2 regions of the Lysobacter sp. 1R34A genome follow, and region 1 is predicted to be linked to the other one. Evidence: riboswitches for the same ligand, from Rfam matches in the RefSeq annotation. Region 1 holds a riboswitch; the other holds the start of a gene.
What was found. A riboswitch is a leader RNA that binds a small molecule or an ion and turns the genes downstream of it on or off. The one in region 1 is predicted to bind S-adenosylhomocysteine.

Region 1 (5,907 bases):
GGCGCACCATGTCGGGGGCGGTGGGCGCGCGATCGCCGCCGTACCGCGCCAGCACCCACAGGCCGAAGGTCGACAGGATCAGGAAGGCGCCGAACTGGTCGTAGATCACCGCGTACGGCAGGGCGTGCTCGCCGATCAGCGCGCGGGTCAGCGGATAGCCGAGAAAGCTGGTGTTGCCGTGGGCGACGGTCAGCAGCAGCACCGCGTGTTCGTCGCGGCGGAACTTCAGCCAGCGCGACAGCGCGCCGACGCACACGACGGTCGCGATCAGCAGCAGCCACGGCACCGCGGCGACGCCGATCAGGGCCGGCTCCAGGTGCAGGCGCGGCGCGTAGCGCAGCACCGCGGCCGGCAGGCAGACGTAGAGCACCGCCAGGTTCAAGGTCTGCGCGGCGTTGTCGGGCAGCACGCGCAAGCGCTGGAACAGGTAGCCCAGCCCCAGCATGGCCAGGACCAGGGCGAAGGCGTCGAAAGCCATGGGCGGGCATCGCGAACGTCGGACGATGGGGCATGGTCGCGGTTGCGCGGCGCGGCCTCAAGGCGGCTTTAGGCTTAGGTGCGGTTGGGGGCGGGTCGGAAGCGAGAGGAGCCAAGGCAAGAGCCAAAGCAAACCCCCTCCGCCTGTTTCGAAGGCGACCGTAGCCATGCCGCAGCGTTGGGACGTAGCCCTTGTGATCGTCTGCGATCGACGTGCACCCCAGAACCATCGCGGCTCCAGCGGTCGCCCCCTTCGAACGCGGCGAACGACCCGCACAGGGCATAGGGGATCTGCGGTTGCCCATGCTTTTGCCCGCGCGCTCCGAAGCGCCCCGTCCGCGCGCCGTATCATGTCGTGTCCATGCAAGAGCGGTGCCATGAGCGAACTGCAAGACCTGACGGCGCTGATCCGCGCCAACACCCCATTGATCGTGATCGAGACCCGCGACGAGTCGCGGGTGATCGAGTTGTTCCGGCAGGTGTTGATGAACGTGTGGCGGGCGCTGTACCGCTGGTCGATCACCGAAGGCCTGCGCCGGGTCGATTTCGACCGCGACGACGAGGAAACCGAGGTTCCGCCGGACATCTCCAATACCTTGCAGTCGATCCGCGACGCCGACCAGCGCGGCATCTATCTGATGTTCGATGTGCATCCCTATCTGGGGTATGCCAGCACCCAGCGCCAGCTGCGCGAAATCGTCCAGCGCCGCGGTTGCGAGCCGCACGTGCTGGTGCTGATCGGGCACAAGGTCGAGCTGCCGCCGGACCTGGAATCGCTGGCGGTGCGCCACCGGCCGAGCCTGCCGGACGCCAATGCGTTGCTCAAGCTGGTGCGCGAGGAAGCCGAGAACTACATGCGCGAGCATGGCGGGCGGCGGGTCGAGAGCGACGCCGAGGTGGTCAGGCAGATCGTGCGCAACCTGCAAGGCCTCGACCCGGTCGATGCGCGCCGGATCGCGCGCCACCTGATCTTCCGCGACGGCGCGATCGGGCCGGACGATCTGCCGGAACTGGCCAAGCTGAAGTTCGAACTGCTCAACCGCTCCGGCCACCTGCATTACGAATACGACAGCGCGCGCATGAGCGAGGTCGCCGGTGCGCGCCGGATCAAGCGCTGGATCGAACAGCGCCGCGGCGTGTTCGTCGGCGGCGATGCGCCGCCCGGGCTGGACCCGCCCAAGGGCATCTTGCTGCTCGGCGTGCAGGGCTGCGGCAAGTCGATGATCGCCAAGGCGGTCGCGGCCGGTTTCGGCGTGCCGCTGGTGCGCCTGGACTTCGGCACCCTGTACGACAAGTTCCACGGCGAGACCGAGAAGAACTTGCGCGCGGCCTTGAGTTCGGCCGAGCAGTTGGCGCCGGCGGTGCTGTGGATCGACGAGATCGAGAAGGGCCTGGCCGGCGACGGCGGCGACAGCGACGGCGGGGTGTCGCGGCGCGTGCTCGGTTATCTGCTGACCTGGATGGCCGAGCGCAAGTCGCGGCTGTTCCTGGTCGCGACCGCCAACCAGATCGAGGCCTTGCCGCCGGAACTGCTGCGCAAGGGCCGCTTCGACGAGATCTTCTTCGTCGACCTGCCGGTCGCCGAGGTGCGCGAGGAATTGTTCGCCGGCCACCTGCGCAAGCGTGCGCTGAATCCGGAAGGCTTCGATCTGGCCGGGCTCGCCTCGGCCAGCGACGGGTTTTCCGGCGCCGAGATCGAGCAGGCCATCGTCGCGGCGATGTACGCCGCGCATGCGGCCAATACGCCGCTGACGGATTTCCAGGTACGCGCCGAGCTGAAGCAGACCCGGCCCTTGTCGGTCCTGATGGGCGAGCAGGTCGCCGCCCTGCGCGAATGGGCGCGCGGGCGCACGGTCGCGGCGGACTGAGGTTCGGCGGAGCCCCGGCTCGGGGCGATGGGCGGCCGATCGAATGGCGGCAGAGGCCTTAGCCGGGCCGCTTCACGTACACCCACGCGCGCCGGCCCGACGCCAGTTCGGCCTGCACACGCTGATAGTCGTCGACTTCGTAGGCGTCGGCATGGGCCAGCTCGTCGGCGCTGACCGCGAATACCGTGCCTTCGACGCGGTCGTGCGGGTCGCCGCTGGCTTCGACGATGGGATGGTAAGCCTCGCCGCTGGTGGCGACGACCCGTGCGTCTTCGATCTTCACCATCGTGCGGCGATACCCGACCAAGGCATCGGCCTGGCCGGCGAGCAGGCGGCCGAAGGTGGCCTGCTGCACGCCGGCCTGTTGCAGGGTGCCGTAGGAAAACAGGGACTCGCTGAGTTCGGCTTGCATGCGGGCTCCGTTGCGCCGCCTCGGCGGCGCGTGCACTGGTGGGTCCAGAGTCTGAGTTATGGGGATTCAGCCAACGCCGGAATCATCCAGCGTCGAGCGCGGCCGATTCGCGCACGCTCGGCCAGCGCCGCGCCAGTTGCGCGGCGAACAGGGCCGCCGCTGGCGGATACGCGGCGAAGTGCAGGAAGGGTTCGATGAACTCCAGCTCCATCAGGCGGAAGCCGTCGGCGGTCATCACCCCGTCCACGCGCACATAGGCCTGGTCGCGGTAGCCGAGCGCGGCGACGGCCTCGAGCGCGTGCCGGGCGGCGGCTAGGATCGCCGGACTGGGTTCGGTCAGGCTCGCGCTGCCGCCGAAATCGGTCTGCACGCGGTAGTCGCCGGCGCTCGGTTTCTTGAGCACGGCGTGGCTGTAACGGCCGTCGAAGAACATCAGCGACCACTCGCCCTCGGCGACGATCTCGGGCATGAACGGCTGTACCAGATAGTCGAGATCGCGCGGCAGCGCCGCCAGCAATTCGGCGAAGGCGGCTTCGCCGACGCGGCCGCGCATGGTATGCCAGGCGCCGCCGCTGACCGTGGGCTTGATCACCACGTCCTGGCCGGTCATCGCCGCGACCGCCTCGGCGAGCGCATCGCCGCGCGCCGACACGGTCGGGATGATGGCGACGCCGTGGGCGGCGAGCTCGAGCAGGTAGCGCTTGTTGCTGTTCCAGCGCAGCAAGGGCAGCTCGTTGGCGATCGGCAGGCCGAGCCCCTCGATATGGTCGTACCAGGCGAGAAACTCGTCGTAGTGGCGGAAGTAGTCCCAGGTGGTGCGGACCAGGACCGCGTCGAAGCGGGTCCAGTCCACGTCGGGGTCGTTCCAGACGCAGGCGACCGGCTCGATGCCGTGGCCGCGCAGGGCGTCGACCAGGCCGGCATCGTCGGGGTGGAAGCCGGCGTAGACGGTCGAGGTGACCACGGCGAGCCGGAAGCCGTTCGAGGCAGCCTGGACGGCGCAGAGCGCGGCGCTGGGATTGAGGTTCGCGTCGTCGGACGCGGTATGGGAAACAACGGGCATGACGCCTCCTGGATCGGGAGGGCGCCCTTGTCTCGGCATCGCGGATCGAGCGTGGCGGAACGCATCGGTTCCGTCGCAGCACCCCTCGGTCCGGACTGCGGATCGGCCATCGGGGCGATCCGCAACTGGTGCGCGGCGTCGTGGCGACGCCGCGCGATTAGTGTTCGACAGCGATGTCGGTGCTGTCAATCGCGCGGCGATGCTTTTCGGGTAGGAGCGGCGGGAGCCGCGACGGCGCCGCTTCACGTCGCTGCGCATGTCGCGACTCACCTCGCTCCTGCATTACGAGCCCGACGGTTCGCTCAGTACCCTGCGGCCTGGCCGTCCTTGCGCGATTCGCTGGCGCCGACGTAGCCGCCGTGCGGGTTGACCATGATCGCCTGGTAGCCGCCGTAGGGGCCGTGGGCGAAGCGCACACTGTGGCCGCGGCGCATCAGTTCGCGCACGGTCTCGTAGGCGAAGCCGCTTTCGAGGTCGAGCTCGCCGCCGTCGCTCATCACCGTGGCCTGGCCGGCCGGGTCGGTCGAGCCGTCGTGCTGCAGGCGCGGGGCGTCGCCGGCTTCCTGCAGGTTCATGCCGAAGTCGATCAGGTTGATGACGATCTGGGCGTGGCCCTGCGGCTGCATCGCCCCGCCCATCACCCCGAACGACAGCCAGGGCTTGCCGTCCTTGGTCACGAACGCGGGAATGATGGTGTGGAAGGGGCGCTTGCCCGGCGCGAACGAATTCGGGTGGCCTTCCTTGAGCACGAACTGCTCGCCGCGGTCCTGGAAGATGAAGCCCAGGCCCGGCGGCGCCATGCCGCTGCCCATGCCGCGGTAGTTCGACTGGATCAGCGAAACCATCATGCCGTCGGCATCGGCCACGGTCAGGTAGATGGTGTCGCCTTCGTCGAGTTCCTTCGGCGTGGCCGGCTGCACCTCGCGCAGGGCCTTGTCCATCGAGATCAGCTTGCGCCGCTGGGCCGCGTACTCCTTGGAGATCAGTTTGGCGACCGGCGACTTCGAGAATGCCGGGTCGGCGTACCAGCGCGCGCGGTCGGCGAAGGCGAGCTTCTTGGCCTCGGTGAACAGGTGCAGGTGCTCGACGCTGCCGAAGCCGTAGCCCTTCAGGTCGTAGGGTTCGAGCAGGTTGAGGATCTGCAGCGCGGCGATGCCCTGGCCGTTCGGCGGCAATTCCCAGACGTCGTAGCCGCGGTAGTTGGTGCTGACCGGCTCGACCCATTCGCCACGGTGGGCGGCGAGGTCGTCGTAGCTCAGGAAGCCGTCGTTGGCCTTGAAGTAGGCGTCGATGGTGCGGGCGATCTCTCCCTTGTAGAACGCGTCGCGTCCGTCCCGGGCGATCTTCTCCAGGGTGTTGGCCAGGTTCGGGTTCTTCCAGGTCTCGCCGGTGCGCGGGGCGCGGCCGTCGACGGTGAACTGCTCCTTGAAGCCGGGCCACTTCGACAGGCGCGGCACCGAGGCGTTCCAGTAATAGGCGATAACCTCGTGCACCGGATGACCGTCGCGCGCATAGCGGATCGCCGGCGCCAGGTTCTCGGCCATCGGCTTGCGGCCGAAGCGTTCGTGCAGGGCGAACCAGCCGTCGACGGTGCCGGGCACGGTCACCGGCAGCGGGCCGTGCGGCGGAATGTCCTTGAGCCCGCGCTTCTGGAACTCGGCCAGGCTCAGCGACTTCGGCGAACGGCCCGAGCCGTTGTAGCCGTGGAGCTTCTTGGTCTTCGGGTCCCACACGATCGCGAACAGATCGCCGCCGATGCCGTTGCCGGTCGGTTCCATCAGGCCGAGCGCGGCGTTGGCGGCGATGGCCGCATCGACCGCGCTGCCGCCGGCCTTCATCACGTCGAGCGCGACCTGGGTGGCCAGCGGATGCGAGGTCGCGGCGATCGCGTGCGGGGCATAGACCTCGCTGCGGGTGGCGAAGGCCTTGCCGCTGATGCGGTCGGCGGCCGGTGCGGACAGCGGCAGGGCGAGCGCGCAGGCCAGGGCGAGCAACGCCAGGCCGCGGCGGGGCGCGGTGATCGGTCGGGACATGCGGAACCTCTCCAGGTGAACCCCGACCATAACGCAGCCCGGCGACCGCGCGCC
Region 2 (5,907 bases), on a different contig from region 1:
GCGGCGCTGGGCACGAGCTACGCCTACGACACCGTCGCCGAGGGTTGTCCTGCTGGCGAAACCTATGCCAAGGGGCGGCTTAGCCAGACCAGCGGCACCGGCGGCACCGTACGCTATTGCTACGACCGCTTCGGCCGCATGGTGCGCAAGACGATTCAAACTACCGGCCCTGTTCTTACGTTGCGCTATGGCTACAGCGATGCGGACGCGCTGAAGTCGATCACCTACCCCGACGGCACCGTCGCCGATTACGTTCGCAGCACCCACGGTCAGATCATCGAGGTCGGCGTAACCCGGCCCGGCGTCGCCCGCGAGATTCTGGTGACCTCCGTGGATTACTACCCATACAGTTCGCCTGTGGGTTGGACTTACGGCAACGGACGTCCAATGACCCGTGGTCTGGACCGCAACTACAACGTCTATAAGCTCCTGGGCTCGCCGATGGATGGCCTGTCGGTTTACTTGCAACGCGACGCGGTAGGCAACGTGAAGCAGCTAAGCACGGCCGATCAGTCCCAGATTTTGGCGCGGTATGAGTACGACGCCTTGAACCGGCTGGCTCAGACTCAGGACGGCCCTACCGGAACCGCGCTGGAAAGCTATCGCTACGACGCAACCGGCAACCGTCTGAGCATGCAGAACGGCGGTGGGCTGCAGACGTATGTTTATCCGGCCACCAGCCATCGCTTGCAGAGCGTCGGCGGCGTGGACCGAACTTACGACGCAGCCGGCAATACCTTGAACATCGGCAGTCCGGCGCGCGAGTTCGTTTACAACGATCTGGGGCGGATGAGCCAGGTCAAGGCCAACGGCTCCACGACTATGCGGTATGCCTATAACGGGCAAGGACAACAAGTAAGGCGCTACATCGGAACTCAGGCGCGCCATGCGTTCTACGACGAATCGGGACGCTGGCTGGGCGAGTACGACGATACGGGCGCGGCGCTGCAGCAAGTGGTGTGGCTGGACGGCCTCCCTGTCGGTCTACTCGACGATGTTGGCGGCGGGCAGAAACTGCATTACATCGAGCCGGATCATTTGGGCAGCCCGCGGGTCGTGATCGATCCCGCGCGTAACGTGGCGGTGTGGAAGTGGCAGATCAAGGGGGAGGCGTTTGGAGCGACCCAGCCGGGACAGGATCCCGATTTGGATGGTGTCGAGTTCGTATTTGATATGCGGTATCCGGGGCAAAGGTACGATGAGGCCAGTCGCCTGAATTACAACTACTTTCGCGACTATGATCCAGAGTCGGGGCGGTATGTGCGGAGCGATCCGATCGGGCTTCGGGGCGGCATAAGCACGTATGCGTACGCGGACGGCGCGCCAATGGATTCCGTGGACTTCTACGGGCTGCAATCAAAAAAGCTTCCTGGCACTCCCGGAAGCACGCCTAACCCGTGGAATCAGTACCAAAACAGTCGCAGCGGCGATGGCAGCAGCATGGAGGACCGTGTGCGCGACTATCGCCAGGATCAACTGAATCAGATGGGCAATAAGGGGCCGGGTCCTGAAGAGGGGGCCGACAAGCTCACTCCATTCGGCGAAATGATTTGCACCCTGGTAGTTTGCTACAAAAAGGATGCCCCGAATCTTTGCAATCGTTCGGATGGTTGGTACCGAGAGTACTTTGTTCCGCGAGATCCGACGATGGCACAGGTGAACCGGATGAGGAATTGCGACTGCGTCAAAGCGAAGCATGTACTTTCTTACCAGCAACCTCAGGCCGATATCGAGGATGCATTGGAAATTTTGACCAGGTATCTCCAGGCAAGGAGTTCCAGGCTCCGTGGTAGATGAGAGCAGGGATGCGGGGCATCTGCGCATGGTCATTTCCGTGCGGCTCGGGATTTATCGCATCATTCGCTCGATCTTGGTGAAAGTGGGGTTCCGCGGTCGGGACTCGGCTTTGCGGCATATGTCGTGGGTCGCGCGTAACGCGCGTCGCCAAAAAAAGGGCGCCCGAGGGCGCCCTTTTCCTTTTTACTCATCGCACGCAGGCGAGTCGATCAGTAGCGGTAGTGGTCCGGCTTGTACGGGCCGTCGACCGAGACGCCCAGGTACTTGGCCTGGTCTTCGGTCAGGGTGGTCAGCTTCACGCCGATCTTTTCCAGGTGCAGGCGCGCGACTTCTTCATCGAGCTTCTTCGGCAGGATGTAGACCTTGGCTTCGTAGTTGTCCTTGTTGGCCCACAGGTCGATCTGCGCCAGGGTCTGGTTGGCGAAGGAGTTCGACATGACGAAGCTCGGGTGGCCGGTGGCGCAACCGAGGTTGACCAGGCGGCCTTCGGCCAGCAGGAAGATCGAATTGCCGTTGGCGAAGGTGTACTTGTCGACCTGCGGCTTGATGTTCAGGCGCTTGGCGCCCGAGGCGGCCAACGCATCGACCTGGATCTCGTTGTCGAAGTGGCCGATGTTGCAGACGATCGCCTGGTCCTTCATCTGCTGCATGTGGGCCAGGGTCAGCACGTCCTTGTTGCCGGTCGTGGTGACGTAGATGTCGCCGCGGCCGAGGGTGCTCTCGACGGTGTTGACTTCGAAGCCTTCCATCGCCGCCTGCAGGGCGTTGATCGGGTCGATCTCGGTGACCACGACGCGGGCGCCGTAAGCGCGCAGCGAGTGGGCCGAGCCCTTGCCGACGTCGCCGTACCCGCAGACCACGGCGACCTTGCCGGCCAGCATCACGTCCATCGCGCGCTTGAGGCCGTCGGCCAGCGACTCGCGGCAGCCGTAGAGGTTGTCGAACTTGGACTTGGTGACCGAGTCGTTGACGTTGATCGCCGGGACCAGCAGCGAGCCGGCTTCGGCGAGCTGGTACAGGCGGTGCACGCCGGTGGTGGTCTCTTCGGACACGCCCTTCCAATGCTTGACCACTTCGTGCCAGAAGCCCGGGCGCTCGGCGTGCACGCGCTTGAGCAGGTTCTTGATGACCTGTTCTTCGTGGTTGCCCGACGGGGTGTTGACCCAGCCGTCGCCGTTTTCGAGCTCATAGCCCTTGTGGATCAGCAGGGTGACGTCGCCGCCGTCGTCGACGACCAGTTCCGGGCCGCGGAACTTGACCGCGCCGTCGCCCGGGAAGGTCAGCGCTTCGAGGGTGCAGTCCCAGTACTCTTCCAGCGACTCGCCCTTCCAGGCGAACACCGGCGTGCCGCTCGCGGCGATCGCGGCGGCGGCGTGGTCCTGGGTCGAGAAGATGTTGCACGACGCCCAGCGCACGTCGGCGCCGAGGTCGCGCAGGGTCTCGATCAGCACCGCGGTCTGGATGGTCATGTGCAGCGAGCCGGTCACGCGCACGCCCTTGAGCGATTGCGCAGCGGCGTACTTCTTGCGGATCGACATCAGGCCCGGCATTTCGTGCTCGGCGATGTCGATTTCCTTGCGGCCCCAATCGGCCAGCGAGATGTCGGCGACCTTGTAGTCGCCTTCGGTCGAGAAGGTCTTAGGTACTGCGTTCATGCTGTGTCGCTCCAGTTCTTTGGGGAGCCGGCGGATGCCGGGTCCGGCGAGTCATCGCTTCAAAGCGATCGCTCAAACCGGGCGCCGTTGGGACTACGCCTCGCCGAGCCTGGCCGTCATTCTGGAAGTCCGCAGCGGGTGCGGGCTTTGCGGAAAGATCCGCGGACGACGGTCGCAGCGCCCCTCGGCGGGCTGAGCGCGCAGTATATCGCGGCGCCCATGACCGCCGCACGGCGCCGGGCCGGATGCGCCTGAATATGACGTTCATCGCGAAACCGCGCGGGCCGGTTTGCGGTCCCGAACGTCGCCCGAATGCATCCGCCCGGCGGCCCGGGCAGCCCCAATGGCATAGGCCGGCGGTCGCCGCCTCGGGCTAAGCTCGGGCGGGGTGCCCGGCCAGGCGAGTTCGCATCGGCCGAGCGCCGGCCGGGCCGCGGCGCTCAAGACTTCTTCACTTACGGATCGGATCGAGCATGAACTCAATCGCGCGACGCAGCGGCCACGACGGCCTGTCCTTCCCTAAGCCGCCGTTCCGGGCCCTGCGCCGGCCGGGCCTGCTGCTTCTGCTGTTGCTCCTGCCGGTCTCGGCGGCGAGCGCGCAGACCGCCCCGGCCAGCGGCTACCAGCTGCCGCCGAAGGCCTTGCAGGCCATCGTCGATGCGCCGCGACCGCCGCAGATGTTCACCAGCCCGAAGCGCGATACGGTCGCCCTGGTGCAGACGCCGTCGTTGCCTGGCATCGAGGTGGTCGCGCAGCCGGAACTCAAGCTCGCCGGCCTGCGCATTCATCCGCGCACGCGCGCGCAAAGCCGCTTCACCTTCGGCACCGGCCTGAGCCTGCTCGATATCGCCAGCGGCAAGAGCCAGGACGTGGAAGGCTTGCCGGCGCCGTTGTCTCTGGCCACCCTGGACTGGTCGCCGGACCAGCGCTGGATCGCCTTCAACCGGGTCGACAGCGCCAGCGGCGCCAACGAGCTGTGGCTGGTCGAAGTGAGCCGGCGCCGCGCGCACAAGCTGGTTTCCGGCCTCAACACCGTCTCCGGCCGCGGCTATGCCTGGATGCCCGACAGCCGCCGCCTGCTGGTGCAGTTGCAGCCCGAAGGGCAGGGCGAGGCGCCGCCGACCGACGCCACCCCGAGCGGGCCGGCGGTGCAGGAAACCGAAATCAGCGCGACGGTGCGGCAGATCCGCACCTACCAGGACTTGCTGCGCAACGAGAGCGATGCGCGCGTGTTCGAGTACTACCTGCGCTCGCAACTCGCCACCGTCGACCTGGCCGGGACGGTCGTGCGCGCCGGCGCGCCGCAGCTGTACCTGGAAGCGACGCCGTCGCCCGACGGCCGCCATGTCCTGGCGACCCGGGTCGAGCGGCCGTTTTCGTACCAGGTGCCGGTGTCGATGTTCGCGCACCGTATCGAGGTGTTGGCGCCGGACGGCAAGTTCGAGCACGAGATCGCGCGCCTGCCCTTGGTCGACGGCCTGCCGACCGGCAACGATGCGGTGCCGACCGGCGTGCGCGAGATCGCCTGGCGCGGCGATGCGCCGGCGACGCTGATCTGGGCCGAAGCCCAGGACGGCGGCGACCCGGCGCGCAAGACCGAGATCCGCGACGCGGTGATGATGCAGGCGGCGCCGTTCGAGCGCCCGCCGCAGACCCTGATGCGCCTGAGCGCGCGCTATGCCGGCGCGCATTGGAGCCGCGGCGATCTCGCCCTGGTCGACGAATTCTGGTGGAAGACGAGGCAGACCCGGCAATGGCGGATCGCGCCGGACCACGGCGATCGCGCGCCCGAACTGATCTTCGAAGGCTCGAGCGAAGACCGCTACAACGATCCCGGCGACCCGGTCAGCATGCGCGACGAAAACGGTCAGCGCCGCCTGCTGACCAGCGCCGACGGCGCGAGTCTGTTCTACATCGGCCGCGGCGCTTCGCCCGAAGGCGACCGGCCCTTCCTCGACCGCTACGACCTGGCCGACAAGAAGCGGACCCGGCTGTTCCACTCGCAGGCGCCGCATTACGAAGCGCCGCAGGCGTTGCTCGACGATCGCGGCCAGCGCCTGTTGACCCTGCGCGAGTCGCCGACCGAGCCGGGCAATCTGTACCTGCGCGACCTGTCCGCCGCCGATGCGGCGCCGCGCGCACTGACCCGCTTCCCGCATCCGACGCCGCAGCTCAAAGACATCAGGAAAGAACAAATCCGCTACAAGCGCGGCGACGGGGTCGAGCTGACCGCCGACCTGTACCTGCCGCCCGGTTACGACGCCAAGCGCGACGGCCCGCTACCGTTGCTGATGTACGCCTATCCCGCCGAATTCAAGTCGGCCGCCGCGGCCAGCCAGGTCAATGGTTCGCCGTATCGCTTCAACGCGGTCAGCTACTGGGGTCCGCTGCCGTACCTGGCGATGGGGTATGCCGTGCTCGACAACCCGTCGATGCCGATCGTCGGCGAAGGCGA

Region 2: linked by a shared signal. The riboswitch ahead of ahcY (adenosylhomocysteinase) and the one ahead of ACSAMQ_RS09775 (ATP-grasp domain-containing protein) in region 1 are both predicted to bind S-adenosylhomocysteine.

Annotation. Positions count from the first base shown of each region.
Region 1 is NZ_JBPKJP010000031.1:25,246-31,152, forward strand. It holds gene ACSAMQ_RS09760 (AEC family transporter) at 1-478, opposite strand, end outside; gene ACSAMQ_RS09765 (AAA family ATPase) at 855-2,345, shown strand; gene ACSAMQ_RS09770 (gamma-glutamylcyclotransferase family protein) at 2,404-2,757, opposite strand; gene ACSAMQ_RS09775 (ATP-grasp domain-containing protein) at 2,840-3,820, opposite strand; S-adenosyl-L-homocysteine riboswitch at 3,833-3,913, opposite strand; gene ggt (gamma-glutamyltransferase) at 4,123-5,853, opposite strand.
Region 2 is NZ_JBPKJP010000029.1:26,829-32,735, reverse strand. It holds gene ACSAMQ_RS09415 (RHS repeat-associated core domain-containing protein) at 1-1,797, shown strand, start outside; gene ahcY (adenosylhomocysteinase) at 2,007-3,452, opposite strand; S-adenosyl-L-homocysteine riboswitch at 3,525-3,644, opposite strand; gene ACSAMQ_RS09405 (prolyl oligopeptidase family serine peptidase) at 3,926-5,907, shown strand, end outside.